4 regions of the Vibrio sp. ED004 genome follow, and region 1 is predicted to be linked to each of the others. Evidence: predicted binding sites of a transcription regulator. Region 1 holds the regulator's gene; each other region holds the start of a gene.
What was found. The regulator PurR, encoded in region 1, represses purine synthesis genes. The targets are predictions, from matches to a motif close to TNANGNAAACGTTTNCNTNA.
Positions count from the first base shown of each region.

Region 2: a site for PurR is predicted at 2,189-2,208, ahead of pyrD (quinone-dependent dihydroorotate dehydrogenase). Genes of this name have one in related genera too.
Region 3: a site for PurR is predicted at 1,596-1,615, ahead of purM (phosphoribosylformylglycinamidine cyclo-ligase). Genes of this name have one in related genera too.
Region 4: a site for PurR is predicted at 2,234-2,253, ahead of ITG10_RS23175 (formate--tetrahydrofolate ligase). Genes of this name have one in related genera too.

Region 1 is NZ_CP066149.1:416,005-420,281, reverse strand. It holds gene ITG10_RS01760 (TVP38/TMEM64 family protein) at 1-469, opposite strand, end outside; gene ITG10_RS01755 (TfoX/Sxy family DNA transformation protein) at 602-1,192, opposite strand; cyclic di-GMP riboswitch class I at 1,320-1,405, opposite strand; gene purR (HTH-type transcriptional repressor PurR) at 1,576-2,580, opposite strand; gene torD (molecular chaperone TorD) at 2,895-3,542, opposite strand; gene torR (two-component system response regulator TorR) at 3,829-4,277, shown strand, end outside.
Region 2 is NZ_CP066149.1:3,812,674-3,816,950, forward strand. It holds gene ITG10_RS17455 (cell division protein ZapC) at 296-844, opposite strand; gene pyrD (quinone-dependent dihydroorotate dehydrogenase) at 1,051-2,061, opposite strand; gene ITG10_RS17465 (NAD-glutamate dehydrogenase) at 2,374-4,277, opposite strand, start outside.
Region 3 is NZ_CP066149.1:850,954-855,230, forward strand. It holds gene ITG10_RS03610 (uracil-xanthine permease family protein) at 1-741, shown strand, start outside; gene upp (uracil phosphoribosyltransferase) at 883-1,509, opposite strand; gene purM (phosphoribosylformylglycinamidine cyclo-ligase) at 1,679-2,719, shown strand; gene purN (phosphoribosylglycinamide formyltransferase) at 2,852-3,526, shown strand; gene ITG10_RS03630 (class II glutamine amidotransferase) at 3,644-4,277, opposite strand, start outside.
Region 4 is NZ_CP066150.1:1,277,714-1,281,990, reverse strand. It holds gene ITG10_RS23180 (diguanylate cyclase) at 1-209, opposite strand, end outside; gene ITG10_RS23175 (formate--tetrahydrofolate ligase) at 455-2,203, opposite strand; gene ITG10_RS23170 (inosine/guanosine kinase) at 2,475-3,779, opposite strand; gene ITG10_RS23165 (CreA family protein) at 3,909-4,277, opposite strand, start outside.

The DNA.
Region 1 (4,277 bases):
TTGGGGTTAACCCCATCAGTAGATTGATAAGGAAAAATGGGAATACAGGAATCAGGCGAAGCGAGAATAAGTAAAATGCCCCGTCTTTTTCTACGCCCTTGTTAATTGTCGCTAATTTGTCACCAAATTTGGTTTGGATCCAATCACGTAACAGGTAACGGCTACTCAGGAAGGCGAGGGTCGCACCAATAGCGCTTGCGAAAGATACCAGCAGTAAACTGTTCCAGAAGCCAAACAGTGCTGCCCCTAAGAGCGTGACGACTGCAGCGCCAGGAATTGAGAAAGCAGTGATCATTACGTACGCGATAAAATAGATAGCAGCGGCGGCAATAAAGTTGCTGTCAATGTAGTCATTCAAAACGGCTTGTTGGGCCTTGGCGTTTTCAAGCGTTAGGTACTGGCCAAAATTGACGCCTAACAAGATGATGGTTACGACTAACACAATACCCAATATCATTTTCTTACTCATTGATACTTCCTCTAATTTTCAATGCATACCATTAGTATAGATAGACAGGCAAAGCATAGATTAACTTTCAGCAGATATAAAAAAAGCCGCAGAAATGCGGCTTAGTTATATAGATAGTTTGAACTGACAAAGTTAATTGACGCGATTGATAAGCTCTTCACGACGCTGCTGCGGTATAACAGACCAATGTGTTCCATTGATCGCACCTTCTAGCGCCCACAGTAATTCAATACTGACAGAGGACGCATGCGATTCCTTGATGGCGTTAAAGGCGTTTACAGAGCCAGATTCATATAAACGTTCAACGGAATCGATTCCTGCTTTTTTCAACATACGCTCAGTAGCGAGTCGAAGATTCGGCAGATCTTTGAGTCGAGTTGGCTTAGCAGAAGACTGTTCAGCTTTTTCTTCTTTAGCGAAACCCAGAGACGTCGTTGCGAGTTCCAAGATCTTCTCTTGGTCTTGCCACAGGCCTTCAGGTAAAGCGAAATATTTAGTAACGACAGGGAAACCACGTTTTTTGTAGACGTACGGTTGAAACCCTTGTTGTTCGAATTGCTTCGTTGTGCATTTGTCTGCCCGTATATGCAACTGGTCATTAACAACCAGAGCAAACATAGTGTCATCAGCAAAAAGACCGAATCCACCAAACATTGAGCGTGACTTAATTTTTCCTAGGGGCTCAAATAACTTCATTGAGTCCTTTAGTATCGGTTTATCCATGTTATTTATCTCGGTGTATTTGAACTACGCCACCAAATAAGCAGGTCCGAGAGATTAGCAAAATGTTGCAATTAAATTGTCAATAGGCTGTAAATTACTAAATTGTCAGTAGTTACTGCATTTTGCCATCGGTAACCCCGCTACCATACCAACGAGTGGTTTAGGCCGGAAGCTTTGCGTCCCACTTTTTCAAGTGGTTTGCCCTGTGCGTGACTGATTGAATAGAATAAAGTTTTTGTTGAATGAGGCTCACACTTGTTATTTCAAAATGTGATATTGCTTCAATTAATGATCTTTCTGTTGTGCATATAGGTTCATTATAGTTGTTGATAAAAAAAGCGCACCCAAAGGTGCGCTTAATGAAATAAAACTCGTTTTATCAATTAATTTAACGTTTTAACTGTACTTCGTTCAACAATCTCAGGGTGCATTTCGAAGACTCGTTTCTCGTGATCTTTGTCTTTTATACGTTCTAATAAAATCTCGAATGCATTTTTACCAACACGACGTTTAGGTTGGTGAACCGTTGTTAACGGTGGAGAGAAGTACTCAGCCAGTTCGATGTTGTCGTAACCGATCACTGAGATATCTTCAGGGATACGGATGCCTTTTTCTTGCAGTCGGCTCATTAAGCCCAGCGCCATTGTATCGTTGAAACAGAATACCGCTGTTGGGCGATCTTTCATTTCTACGATTTGCTCTGCAGCAAGAACAGCAGTATCACACTCGAAGTTACCTTCAATGATCATGTTGTCATCAGCAGTAATCTTAGCTTCGTTGAGTGCGCGTTTGTAACCTGCGATACGTTCTACACAGGCCGCTTTGTCTAAGTGGCCACTTAAACAAGCAATCTTAGAGTGACCGCGCTCAATAAGGTATTTGGTTGCTAGGTAGCCACCTTCTTCAGAGTTATCGATGATCTTGTCAGCTTGAGAACTCTCTGGGCCCCAGTCCATAATCACTTTAGGGATGTCAGCGTGACGATCTAACATCTCTCTTAGTTCTTCAGTTAGGTCTGAACACATAACTAAGATGCCATCTACACGTTTCTCTGCAAGCATTCGAATGTAGTCACGTTGCTTCTCATAGATACCACCCGTGTTACACAGAATCAAAGTGTAACCTTGACGGTAGCAGTAACTCTCAACACCATCGATAACTTCAGAGAAGAATAGGTTGGTTGATTGAGTAACAAGCATGCCGATAGTGCGTGTTGTATTGCACTTCAAACTACGAGCAACCGCGCTTGGTGCATAGTTCAGTTCATCTACGGCTTTGTTTACTTTTTCTTGAGTCGCTTCTGCAACAAAACGTGTTTTGTTGATTACGTGAGAAACGGTTGTTGTTGATACGCCGGCTAAGCGAGCGACATCTTTTATAGTGGCCATGGTTTTATCCTATTAGAAGCTACTTTCCCAAAGTACGGAATGAAGTAGCCGTTAAGCTACCTAACTAAGAGCTTAAATTTGTAGGGCTCTTTGGGTACTAAAGTGCTAAAAAACAAAAAACCGCTATGAGCGGCTTGTCTTAACACCGAAATGCTCTGAACTTTAATAAGCATAGCATTTCGTGAATGTTTCATATTTTATCGTTTGCGGTCACAATTTTAGACTGACTAGAAATTACTCGCAATAAAATTCACCCAGAAATCCGGGTGAATTGTCACATTCTACTGAATTTATTTACTTAGTCGCCCAATAAGCTATTCACCAGCTAAATATTGAGTGTCCAACTGACAGAATGCGAGTAGCAGAGATGAGACTGAAGCGTAGAAACCGAATTCATCAACGTCATGACATTTAACGTTGAATTTTGGTACCCAAGTTAGGAGTTGTTGCTCGATAAAATGCTGTTGAACAGCAAAAGACTTCTCTAGCTCTTCTTCAAGATCTGTTTCGTTAGAACGAATGATCAAGTTACCAAGGAAGTCGAGTTCGATAGCAATGTGGTCTGCTGGCTCTTTCAGGTCTTGGTTAACCACTAAATTGTGTTTAGCCATGATCTCTTCCATCTCTTTTGCAGGCTTATCGTTTAATAGGCCAGTCTCACCGATGTACATAGAAGCGTATGGAAGGGCACCATGTTTATCTGTCTTTAAGAAAAGGTCACAAAAGTCAGCAGACAGTTCCAGTTGAGCATCTTCACGTATTTGAAGACGGTTTAGTGCGTCAACTAAGCTATCAATCGCTGGCTTTAGTGTTTCATTTTCACCTAAACCAGTTAGGAAAGAACGAATCTCAACAGAGTGGTAGTGATCGAGTTCTTCTTGAGTGAGCTCTTTGGCGAATAAGCTTGATAGCCACCAGTAGATTTCTGCTCTTTGCTCGTTGAACGCTTTCGTATCTTTCATTTCTTGGATCCTGATTTAGTCTTGCGGCGTTTGTATACTCAATATCGTCAAGTGATTTGGGATATAAACACCAAGGCTGAATAACAAGGTTATTTGCGAAACGCAAAGTTACTCGTTAGTAGTAATGCCTATATTGAATTGCGATGGGCGATAAATAGCAAGGTTTAAGATTGTCTTGTATCAAAAAAGATTCATCTTTCTGGCTTTTATCTTCTGTAACACTAGAATTGTTACTAGTTATGAATAGAATAGTTACTGAAACTATTAAATAAGAAAAGTGGTGTAGATGAGCTATCACGTATTAGTCGTAGAAGATGATGTGGTAACCCGCAGTAAACTGGTTGGATATTTCCAGAACGAAGGTTACACAGTGAGCGAAGCAGAAAGCGGCGCTCAAATGAGAAACGTGTTAGATGAAAACAACGTTGACCTCATTATGCTGGACATCAACTTACCAGGCGAAGATGGATTGATGCTAACTCGCGAATTACGCAGTCAATCAGACATTGGAATTATTTTAGTTACTGGACGCACGGATAGCATCGACAAAATCGTTGGCCTTGAAATGGGCGCGGACGATTACGTTACTAAACCTTTCGAACTTCGCGAGTTATTGGTTCGAGTTAAAAACCTACTTTGGCGTATTTCTGCCGCTCGTAAAACGGCAGCAGGCGCAGTAGAAGAAACATCAGACGAGTCTGTGGTTCGTTTCGGTGAGTGGACATTTGATATCCC
Region 2 (4,277 bases), 460 kb from region 1:
TTATATTCACCTTAAAATTGGTATATACCAATGGAGGTTTACGGGTGAAATTTAGCTACAAAAAACCAAAAACAGGGAATAAAGGCGGTAAATTTACTCTTCTGGTGATGAAAACGAGCAGAAATTAAGGTGAAAAAATAGTCGTAAGTTCACTATTTAAATGGTTAAGCAGTGATGTATTTATCAGGATGAGGTTTTTTAGGCACAAAAAAATCGGCTATTAAGCCGATTCTGAGGAGAGTTTATACGTTTGTGTGCTGCGATGCGTGGTAGAAATGATGTGCTAGATTGGAGGTTAACCTACCATCGCTATGTGTGTCTGATGAAGGATAGCGTTCGCGTCTATCATTCTATCGTGCATCACCTTGATTGAGTCTCCAAATCGCAGTCCTTTTGAAGGCGTTAACAGGAACTCTTCTAGGTCGACAAATGCACATAGGCTCGCACACTCTCCCACTTCTAATACAATGAAATACCCTAAGCTATGCTCGTTATTCATTTGTACAATATCCCCTTCTTGAGGATATTCATGACCTGCACCTTGTGAGTCGAAGAACCAACTCTTAGGCTGTACAGGCTTATGGAAGCGCTTTGCTGCCACACAATAGAGTGCCAGTTCAGCTTGGCGAGGCTCAGACAGCTCTAAGCCAGAAATTTGTTCTTTGAAGGTTTGGTATGAAGATGCGTCATCAACGGTGAATTCATTATCTCGAAACGCGCAGTCCACCAGCTTATTGCGGACCAGATTCGTTTTGAAAATCATATCCTCTCCGAGGTTTAGCATTAATGAACATTGCTGCTCATCGTAATACCAACTCCATGTATCGCTAGGTTTAAGCATCATTTCGTCTCACACTGTTGAACCATTCCATTAGGTAAAACGCAAAATTACCTTCAATTACAGTAATTTTACTGAGCAATAGGCAAAAAAAAAGAGGAAATGAATTCCTCTTTCTTATTGCTTTTCTCTACAACTCAGTGAGTTACAGTGTCTCTTTTATTAAGACGATGCCAGATTGTCGCTTTTCAGAAATAAAAGCGTCTTGCCGTTTAAAGATTTTTAACGATGTCGCCTACAAGGCCTGGACCTTTGTAAATGAAACCAGAGTAAACTTGTACAAGCTTAGCGCCTGCCATCATTTTCTCTTTTGCAGCAACATACGAATCAACACCACCTACCCCGATGATCGGCAGTTGGTCACCAAGCTCTTGATAAAGTTTACGAACAACTTCAGTACTGCGAGATTGAACTGGACGTCCGCTTAGACCACCCGCTTCGTCCCAATGCTTCATGCCTTCAACGATTGAACGATCCAATGTTGTGTTCGTTGCGATCACACCATCGATCTTATTTTTGATCAATGATTCACAAATTTGACTGATTTCATCGTCACTTAGATCCGGAGCAATCTTAAGAGCAAGAGGAACATATTTACCATGCTTCTCTTCTAGTTCAGATTGTTTCGTTTTCAGCTCAGACAATAGATCGTCTAGTGCTTCGCCGTATTGAAGAGAACGAAGTCCTGGAGTATTTGGTGAAGAGATGTTCACAGCAATGTAACCAGCGTATTGATATACCTTCTCCATACAGATCAAGTAATCTTCAGCGCCCTTTTCAATTGGTGTGTCTTTGTTCTTACCGATGTTGATGCCTAAGATGCCATCGTAGTTCGACTTCTTAACATTCTCAACAAGGTTATCTACGCCTAGGTTATTAAAGCCCATGCGGTTGATGATGCCTTCTGCTTCAACAAGACGGAACAAACGAGGTTTGTCGTTACCCGCTTGCGGACGAGGAGTAACAGTCCCTACTTCTACGAAACCAAAGCCCATTGCGCCAAATGCATCAATACATTCGCCGTTTTTATCTAGGCCGGCAGCAAGGCCAACTGGGTTTTTAAAAGTAAGACCCATGCACTCTACAGGTCGGTGAGGTAATTGTTGGCGATACAAAAGATCAATAGGTGTACCTGTGAAGCGTTTGAAATTTTGAATTGCAAGATCATGTGCCTTTTCGGCATCAAGTTGGAAAAAGCCAGTTCTGGCTAGACGGTAAAGCATTGTGCCTCCGATAGAAAAAAGCCCCGTGTAAACGGGGCGATATTATTTACTTATTTACCCAACTATTCAATCTATTACTGACTGTAAGGGTAAGATAATCGAGTTTGCTAACGAATGAGGTTCATTATTAAGCAAACGTTACCGTTTCAAGCTCTGATTATCTATTGGGAATGTTCCTTATACCTCTTCTGCCACCAGCTCACTAATACAGTGAGACTTCTACGAATAGTTAATTTATCGAAAACTGTTTAGCCAAACGAAAAAGGCAGACCTAATGGCCTACCCTAATAGTTTTTCGTTTCTATCTAGTCATTAGTCTTTCGACATACAGTTTAGATTCAGTAGCATCAATTCACGTAACGCCACTGAGAACTTAGCAAACTCATGAACGGAACCCACTTTGAATTCGTTCAAGATGCTTTCCCAACGATGTAGAGAAACTGAGTTGCTTTCCATCCAGTCGTCCAATGCTTTAATAACATCTAAGTCTGAACCACAACCACAGTTAAGAACTTGGCCTGTTAGCTGACGTTGCTGCCAATCTAGGTCTTCTCTGAATGCCGCACGTGCCAACGCTTGCCAGTTGTTGTCTACCGCTTGGCCATTGATTTGCTTCAAGAACCAGTGCAGAGACAAACGGTCGCCAAGGTTGAAGTAAAGCTTAGACGCTTGCTGTACTGTTTTACCCGTTTCACGAGCCACTGTGGATATATCCAGTGCTGAGTACAAGCTAGACAAACGAGCCACTGAATTCGCCAGTTCTGCCGTTACACCCTGATCAATCCATACCTGAGCCATTGCTTGGTGCTCTTCTACTTCTGAAGCCACTAGGTTTTCATCCAGTTTCTCAGTAATAGCAACCACATCACCTTGGTACAGTTCAATCAATGCGTTCACTGATTGTTTACCGGTACGGTTTCTTAGCAACCAACGCGCTAGACGACGCAGCGTGCGGCGCACGTGGTAAAGCAACTCGTATTGAGCTTCAGAACTTGAGATATTATCCAGCTCACGAATGCTCTTAAGCACTTTGCCCAAGCCGTAGATCTCTCGAGATGCCGCGTAAGCATTCGCAATATCAACAATGTTTGCGCCCGTTTCTTCTTGCAAACGAGTCACGAAGTTACAACCCATTTCGTTAACCATTTGGTTTGCAAGTGCTGTCGCAATGATCTCAGCACGCAGTGGATGGTTATCCATGTGTTGAGAATAGTTACGGCGTAACTCGGTTGGGAAGTATTGCATCAACTGTTGAGCATGGAACTCATCATTCGCAATATCATCACTCACAAGATCTTCTTTCAGCACCATTTTACCGTAAGCGATCAATACCGACAGCTCAGGTCTTGTTAGTGCTTGGCCTTGCTTCTCACGCTCTAGAAGCGTTTCGTCATCTGGGATGTATTCCAAACCACGATCCAAGTACCCTGCTTTCTCCATTGTGTGAATGAAGCGGATTTGCTCTTTCACTAAGCCAACACCTTGATGCTCAGTAACAGAAATCGATTCAGCTTGGCAATATGCGTCGTCTAGTACGATTTCGCCCACTTCATCTTCCATTGATTCAAGCACTTGGTTGCGTTGCTTAACGGTTAGATCCCCATTAGATACCAAGCCATTCAAGAAGATCTTAATGTTTACTTCGTTATCCGAACAGTCAACACCACCAACGTTATCAACGAAGTCGGTATTAACTCGGCCACCCGTAAGAGCGTATTCGATACGACCCAGTTGAGTCATACCCAAGTTACCGCCTTCGCCAACAACCTTAGCTTTTAGGTCACGGCCATCGATACGTAGAACGTCGTTGGCACGGTCACCAACATCAGTATGAGTCTCGCTTGAAGACTTAACATAAGTACCGATACCGCCGTTCCAAAGTAGATCAACCTGCATAGACAAGATCGCTTTGATCAAGTCATTCGGCGCCATTGATGCTTTCTTGGTACCCAGCATTTTCTGAATTTCAGGCGTTAGAGAAATAGACTTCGCTCGACGAGAGAAGATGCCACCACCTTGAGAAATCAGATCTTTATTGTAATCTTCCCAGCTTGAGCGAGGCAGATTAAACAGACGATCACGCTCTACCCAGCTTGATGCTGAATCTGGATTCGGGTCAATGAAGATGTGCATGTGGTTAAACGCCGCTTGCATACGAATATGCTTAGATAGCAGCATACCGTTACCAAATACGTCACCCGCCATATCACCGACAC
Region 3 (4,277 bases), 430 kb from region 1:
AAAGGCTTCCTAAAACTACTGCCTATCTTTGGTGGTATTGTTGCGGGTTACATCACTAGCTTGGTATACGGCGCGGTAGACTTCACACCAGTAGCTCAAGCATCTTGGCTAGCACTACCTAACTTCACGGCACCTGAGTTCAACATCAACGCTATCTTCTTCATGGTGTTTGTTGCGATTGCACCAGCCGTTGAGCACGTTGGCGACATGCTTGCTATCTCTAACGTAACCGGCAAAGACTACCTTAAAAAGCCGGGCTTACACCGCACTATCACAGGTGACGGCGTGGCGACAATCGCAGCTTCTATGCTGGGCGCTCCGCCAAATACAACCTACAGTGAAGTAACAGGCGCAGTAATGCTGACGAAAGCATTCAACCCAGTAATCATGACTTGGGCTGCTGTAACAGCCATCGTTCTTGCATTGGTTGGCAAGCTAGGCGCACTACTTCAAACGATTCCGGCCCCTGTAATGGGCGGCATCATGATTCTACTGTTTGGCTCTATCGCAACCGTTGGTCTTAACACGCTAATCAAGAACAACGTTGACCTGCACAAATCACGTAACCTTGTGATTGTGGGCATTACTTTAGTCTTTGGTATTGGCGGCATGGCCTTTGGTATCGGTGACTTCAGCCTACAAGGCGTAAGCTTGTGCGGTATCGTGGCGATTCTACTTAACCTAGTACTTCCAGAAGAGCTAGGTGACAACACTGTGGTAGACAAAGCTCAAATCGATTAATCCATAGGTAAGGCTAGATTCAAAAGAATCACAAACCAACAAGATCAAAAAAGGGAGAGCATTGAATGCTCTCCCTTTTTATTAATACGGCTAATTCAGCGAGTTAAGAAACGGTTTAGAGTCACTTAAGCTGAAACCGAATTACTTAGTACCGAAGATCTTATCACCAGCATCGCCAAGACCAGGAACAATATAGCCCTTGTCGTTTAGCTTCTCATCAATTGCAGCTGTGTAAAGCTCAACGTCTGGGTGCGCTTTTTCTAGAGCAGCGATACCTTCAGGAGCAGCAACAAGCACAAGAATCTTAAAGTGCTTACAACCTTTCTCTTTCATTAGGTCGATAGTCGCGATCATAGAACCACCTGTCGCAAGCATTGGGTCTACCACTAGAGCAATACGCTCGTCGATGTTAGATGCAAGCTTGTTGAAGTATGGTACTGGCTCAAGAGTTTCTTCGTCACGGTAGATACCAACAACACTGATACGTGCACTTGGGATGTGCTCAAGAACGCCGTCCATCATGCCTAGACCAGCACGTAGGATTGGCACTACAGTTACTTTTTTACCTTTAATTTGGTCAACTTCAACTGGACCGTTCCAACCATTAATAGTTACACGCTCAGTTTCAAAGTCTGATGTCGCTTCGTATGTTAGAAGGCTACCCACTTCTGTCGCTAGCTCACGAAAACGCTTAGTGCTAATCTCACCTTCACGCATCAGGCCAATTTTATGTTTTACTAGCGGGTGTTTCACTTCAACAACTTTCATTTCCAACTCCGGCAATATTTAAACAAACCTGTAGATTATACACGAACTTTGTGGTTATTTCAGAATCTTTATTCTAATAAAAAAAACCGCGCAAACGTTTGCTCTTCGTAATCAAGCCCTGTTAGAATAGCGCCGTTTTCACATCCAACTTAAGTTCGAGGACTATCCCGTGAGTGGTAATACTTCTTCTCTAAGCTACAAAGACGCTGGTGTTGATATCGACGCAGGTAATGCACTAGTAGACCGTATTAAAGGTGCTGTTAAACGCACTCGTCGCCCTGAAGTAATGGGCGGTATTGGTGGCTTTGGCGCCCTATGTGAACTTCCAACGAAATACAAAGAGCCGGTACTTGTTTCAGGTACTGATGGTGTTGGTACTAAACTTCGCCTTGCTTTGGATCTGAAAAAACACGACACCATTGGTATCGACCTAGTGGCAATGTGTGTGAACGACCTAATCGTTCAAGGTGGTGAGCCGCTATTCTTCCTAGACTACTACGCAACAGGTAAGCTAGATGTAGATACAGCAGCAGACGTTGTTTCTGGTATCGCTGAAGGTTGTGTTCAAGCTGGTTGTGCCCTAATCGGCGGTGAAACGGCTGAAATGCCAGGCATGTACGAAGGCGACGACTACGACGTAGCTGGCTTCTGTGTTGGCGTTGTAGAAAAAGCTGACATCATCGACGGTACTAAAGTAGCTGCAGGCGACGCACTTATCGCTGTTGGCTCAAGCGGTCCACACTCAAACGGTTACTCTTTGATTCGTAAAGTTCTAGAAGTTTCTGGTGCTGATAAGAACGAAGAACTAGAAGGTCGCACTATCGGTGAACACCTACTAGAACCAACTAAGATTTACATCAAATCAGCACTTAAGATGATTGCTGAGCATGACATTCATGCTATCTCGCATATCACAGGTGGTGGTTTCTGGGAAAACATCCCACGCGTACTTCCTGAAGGTACTAAAGCAGTGATTGATGGCAAGAGCTGGGAATGGCCTGCTATCTTCAGCTGGCTACAAGAGAAAGGTAACGTGGAGACATTCGAAATGTACCGCACTTTCAACTGTGGTGTTGGCCTAGTTGTTGCTCTACCTAAAGATCAAGCAGATGCTGCTGTTGAACTACTGAAAGCTGAAGGCGAAAACGCTTGGGTTATCGGTGAGATCGCAAACGCTGAAGCTGGCGAAGAGCAAGTTGAAATCAAATAAGTGATACGCTCACTTACTTAGTTAATCAATGAGGACCTAATGGTCCTCATTTTGCTATTTGGCCCGCAGAAAACCTTAGTTTATGTAGGTAAATTGTAAACAATCCAGTTAATCAATCGTATGACCCACTCTATGAAAAACAATCACTCAAATAAAAACAGTCACTCTCAGAAAAGCATCGTTGTGTTAGTTTCAGGAAGCGGAAGCAACTTACAGGCAATTTTGGATGCCTGCAATAGCGATATGATTGATGCGTCGGTTAAAGCTGTCTTCTCAAACAAAGCAGAGGCTTTTGGATTAGAGCGAGCGAAAACCGCAGGTGTAGACGCTCACTCAGTGAATCCAAAGGACTTTGGCTCACGTGAAGAGTTTGACCATGAATTGATGGTTCAGATCGATGCTTACCAGCCAGATTTAATCGTACTCGCTGGCTACATGCGAATCCTGAGTTCAGAGTTTGTTCGTCACTATGCAGGGAAAATGGTCAACATCCACCCTTCTCTGTTACCGAAATACCCAGGCCTACACACCCACCAGCGTGCTATTGATGCGCAAGACAAAGAACACGGTACTAGCGTCCACTTTGTTACCGAGGAGCTCGATGGTGGCCCTGTGATCTTGCAAGCTAAAGTACCGGTATTTGAAGATGATGACGCTGATATGCTGGCAAGCCGAGTGCTGACTCAAGAACATTGCATTTACCCTATGGTCTGCAAGTGGTTCGCGGAAGACCGCTTATCAATGGCAAATGGGCAGGCAGTGTTAGACGGTAAAGCATTAGGTAAACACGGTTACGCAGAAGAATAATTCGTCAAACGACTCTCACGCGACAAATTGCTTAAAAACAAAAAGGCCGCTTACTGACTGATTAGTACAGTAAGCGGCCTTTCGCTTGTTCGGGTTAAAGCAATATGATTTATAGCATTAACTTAATGGCTCAGTAGGTGCTTGGCTCGCGACCTTTTTCGGCGCATAAGCAACATCTTCCAACGCCTGATGGTTGTTACCAATCAGCTCACCAAAATGAAACAGTGCGTATTCGCCCGGCTTCATTCTAAACCACTCTTCATTATCCGTAAGAGGTTGAGTTGCTACCACCGTAACCACATCATTTGGCGTGGTCTCTTCTTGGAAATTAATCTCAACGTCTTCATCAATTAAGCTCGCTTTGCCAAAAGGCGCGCGTCTAGTTATCCAGTACAAATGGTTAGTACAGTAAGTCATCACGTACTCACCATCACTCAACAACATGTTGAAAACGCCTTTCTCGCGTAGCTTGTCACAACACTCAGCCACGAAACGAAACATACCTTCCATGTCTTGAGGTGGTTCAGGAAAACGCTCTTCAAGTTGTTTAAGTAGCCAACAAAAAGAGAGCTCACTGTCCGTTTCGCCGACAGGTCTAAAACGCCCACTCACCAGATCATCATAATCTGACAATTGACCATTGTGAGCAAAGGTCCAGTATCGCCCCCAAAGCTCACGGGTAAAAGGGTGTGTGTTTTCTAGATTAACGCCACCACGGTTGGCTTGACGGATATGACTGACAACAGCTTGG
Region 4 (4,277 bases), on a different replicon from region 1:
GAAGGCACTGAGTTTGAGATTTGCTCAACAATCACAGCGAGCTCGTGAAAACTATATTCGATTTGGTTTTGGCTAGACTGTTTGATATTTAGCGTGTGCTGAGCTTCAACTCTGTCGAATTCAGAGTTGATGTAGAGGGCAGGGACTAATCCTAGAGCAAATATGGTGCACAGAAATTGGCTGACTAGTTTCTTTATACTCGTATTCATCACTGTCCTCAAAGAATCAGCGCAATACTATATATTTTATAGGGTTTTTAATGTGATCTTTACCCAGAACTTAAAACAAGATTTGCATATTATTAAGGTTTTACTGCAACTTTTTGCAATTGAGCTTGCTTATTGAGCATCTGGATAACTAAGAGTCACTACCAAAATAATGCCTACTCATGCCAGTATTTTTCGTTATGACATAAGTAGGCGAGTGATGAATTATACTTAAAGACTTGTAATCATTAACTTAACCCGATGATATTCCCTTTGTCATCGATGTCTAATGACATAAACGCAGGTTTATCAGGTAAGCCTGGCATGGTCATGACATTGCCGCATAAAGCGTAAATAAAACCTGCACCTGCACAAAGTTTTAGTTCTCTAACCGGAACGTCAAACTGTGTTGGAGCACCTTTTATATGTGCTTCAGTTGAGATAGATAAAGGCGTTTTTGCTAAACACACGGATAGATTGGAGTAACCATGTAGCTTGAATTCAGCGAGTTGTTTTTTTGCTAGAGGTGATAGCGAGATGCTTGCTGCGCCATAACCGACTTCAGCGACCGCCATCAACTTCTCTTCTAAGCTTTGCTCTGACTGATACAACGGCTTAAATTCACTTTCAACTTGGCAAGCTTTTACTACTGCATTCGCTAAGTTAATCGCGCCTTCGCCACCTTGACCAAACGCTTCACTGACTTCAACGCTCACGCTTGAATCGAAATCGGTGATCATCTGTTTTAATGCGTCAAGTTCTTGGTCAGAATCTTGTGGGAATCGGTTGATAGCAACGACGGTTGGTACTTGGTATTGCTTAACGTTGTTGATGTGCCATTTGAGGTTCTCGAAACCGGCAATAAGTGCATCTTGGTCATCACTAAAGATAGAATCTGGCAGCGGGGTACCCGGTCTTAAATCGTACAAACCTGAGTTCGCTTTTAATCCACGTAGCGTCGCAACAACAACGGCACAGTCAGGCTTCTTGTTGGATGCCTTAACCTTGATGTTACACGCTTTCTCGAAACCCATGTCTGAGCCGAAACCACCTTCGGTCACCACAAAATCACTCAGTTTTATGGCAATCTTGTCGGCAATAATTGAAGAGTTACCGTGTGCAATGTTCGCAAATGGCCCTGCGTGAATAAGTGTCGGAACACCCTCAAGGGTTTGCATTAACGTTGGCTCAATAGAGTCTTTCATTGTGACGGTCATCGCTCCGGCAACGCCGAAGTCATCCGCGGTTAGTGGCAAGCCTTGATGATTATAGGCGAGTACAACACGGCCAATGCGTTTGCGTAAGTCTTGCAAGTCGTCAGCCAGTGCAAGAATTGCCATGAGCTCTGAAGCGGCTGAGATATCAAATCCGTCGTCGCGCTCAAAACCATTAATTGTTTTGTTTGCTTCATTCTTGCCTACAGTGATCATGCGTAGTGCGCGGTCATTGTGGTCGAGTACACGTCGCCAAACGATTCTGCTTGGGTCAATATCCAAAGCTTTTAAGCCAGAACGCGCTTCAAACGCCTCTAAACCTTCGCGTTGTTCATGATACAAACGTGCATCAATCGCTGCAGACGCAAGGTTGTGAGCGGCTGTTACTGCATGAATATCACCAGTCAGGTGCAGGTTCAATTGATCCATAGGAGCGACTTGAGAGTAGCCACCGCCAGCTGCGCCACCTTTAACGCCAAACACAGGGCCCATTGAAGGCTGACGAATACACGCCATCGCTGATTGGTTAATTTTAGCAAGACCTTGTGCGAGCCCAATGGTGGTCACTGTTTTGCCTTCACCGAGTGGTGTGGGTGTAATCGCCGTGACTACGACCAATTTACCATCTTGCTGGTTAGCGAGGCGTTCAAGTGACGTCAGAGACACTTTAGATTTGAATTCGCCTAATGGCTGGTGTTCGTCGTGTTGCAGGCCAGCTTGTTTGGCAACCTCACTGATGTTTTTAAGGGAAGTAGAGCGGCAAATATCAATATCAGACAGCATATTTGATCCTTATATCAGAACCGAAAGGTGGTACGTAAACGTTTGCGTGGCGATGCTACTGCATAAATTTGCCAAGTAAAGGCAAACCACACGAATTATGTGCTGGAAGATAACAGATCTAAAGAGTCATTGCGCGAGATCAAATCTTAAACGGGCAAAATATTTGATTCGATTACCTTCGATTATGATTACATTGTTGTTTGATACAAAAAGGGCTGCATATAGCAGCCCTTCAAGGATTCGTAATTCGACTTAGACGTCGTCTAAAAGATTAACGATCCCAGTATGTTTCTTCTAAGCTATCTTCGCGTTCTGGCAATGCACGAGAAAGGCGAGGAGAGTGCTGAGTCAGTACTTCGTAGCTTACGCGGTTTGCGTACTTACAAATTTGAGACAGTGACGAGTACGTTAGACAAGCGTGTTCGTGCTTCTCTGAGTTCGGTACGTTCACGTGGTGGTAGCTGTTCGCTGCCATGTCGTGTAATAGCGCAGATAGCGCGCCATCGCCAGCACCGTTGGTGTTTTTAATCTCAAGTGGACCACCTAGGTAAGGACCAATGTGAGAGTACACTTTCACTGGGTTTTGACAGTCTTGCTTGCGCATTGCACGGCTGAACTCATACTTGTTGAATTCTGGGATGTTACCCGGCAATAGTGGCAGCGTTGTTTCACGCTTTGCTAACTCGTCTGTGTAACCTGCCATGTAAAGGCCAATTGGACCTGCAGTACATAGTACTAGGTCAACCCACTCAAGCGCTTTGTTCGCTGCTAGTAATGGATCTTTCTCACCCGTTAGTGCTTCACCTTCGTCTTCGTTCATCGCAACGATGGTTACGTTTTCTTTCAGGTATTCTTGCCACCATTCAGCGTTACCTTCGATCACATACTTAGTACCAAGCGTCAGTACAACAGGCACATTGTGCGCTTTCGCGTATTCAATCGCTTTTTGTACTGCTTTGGGCATTGGATCTTCAGGCTTGCCACGCATTAGGTATGAAGACACAACTAACGCAGATGCTTTCTCGAAAATCTTTTCAGGAATGCTTTCTGGAAGAAGTTGGTTCATGTGTCCTTCGTTGATCGCAAACGTACGCTCGCCATCTTCGGTGATCAGCGTGTAACAACGACCAATTGGACCATCAACAGTTTGTAGGTGGTTTAAGTTCATACGAGAAGAAGTGCGGCAAAGGTAACGGTAACCGAACGAGCCAACTTCAATTTTCTTAGACATAACGCCAAGCAGTACAGATTTGCTGTCTGCAAGTACGGAATAGTTGTGCAGTGTGTTACCGATAGTGTCGCCAGGGTATTGATGCGTGATCAAACCGCGCTCAACTAGCTCTTCATACAACGCATCTGCTTTACTTTCTTCCAATACAAGCGAGTGACCTTTACTCAGCTCGTATTTTTCTAGGAACGCGCTGTCAACACGGGCTTCGATATCAACAATAGTTTGACCCACACCGACAATAGTCGCGCGGTGAAGCTTAGGTGTTTGTTGAATTTGGTTGACCAACGGATCACGTGCGTGAGTTGGAAAGTAGTGCTTAGATTTACGCTGTCCAGGAAACTTCATATGAAAAATACAGTGAAAAAATTTTGCCGCATGATATCACATTTTGTTTCTGTTTCTTTCATTTTTATTACATTTTGAATCACCTGCACAATGTCTGTACAGGTGATTCGACTAACTATCCGTTTGAAACTACTCGGTTGGCTGAACTAACGTCGCTGGATCAACGTAAGCCTCTGTACCCCATAGTGGAACAGTTGAAAGGCTGTGTTTGAAGCTGCCTTCTGTTTCTTTAGTGGTGTAAGACAAGTAAAGCAGTGATTGATTCTCTGCATCATAGATACGGCGAACCTTCATTGTCTTGAAGAAGATACTTTTCGATTTCTTGAATACCACTTCACCTGACTTGCTTTTATCGATCGTAGCAATCATTTCTGGTGTGATTTCACCAGTTTGACGACAAGAGATAGAGCTATCGCTTGGATCAGAAAGGCTAAGGTTCGCTTCGATGGATGCGATATGACAAGTCACACCTGCAATCTTATCGTCATCAAGAGAAGA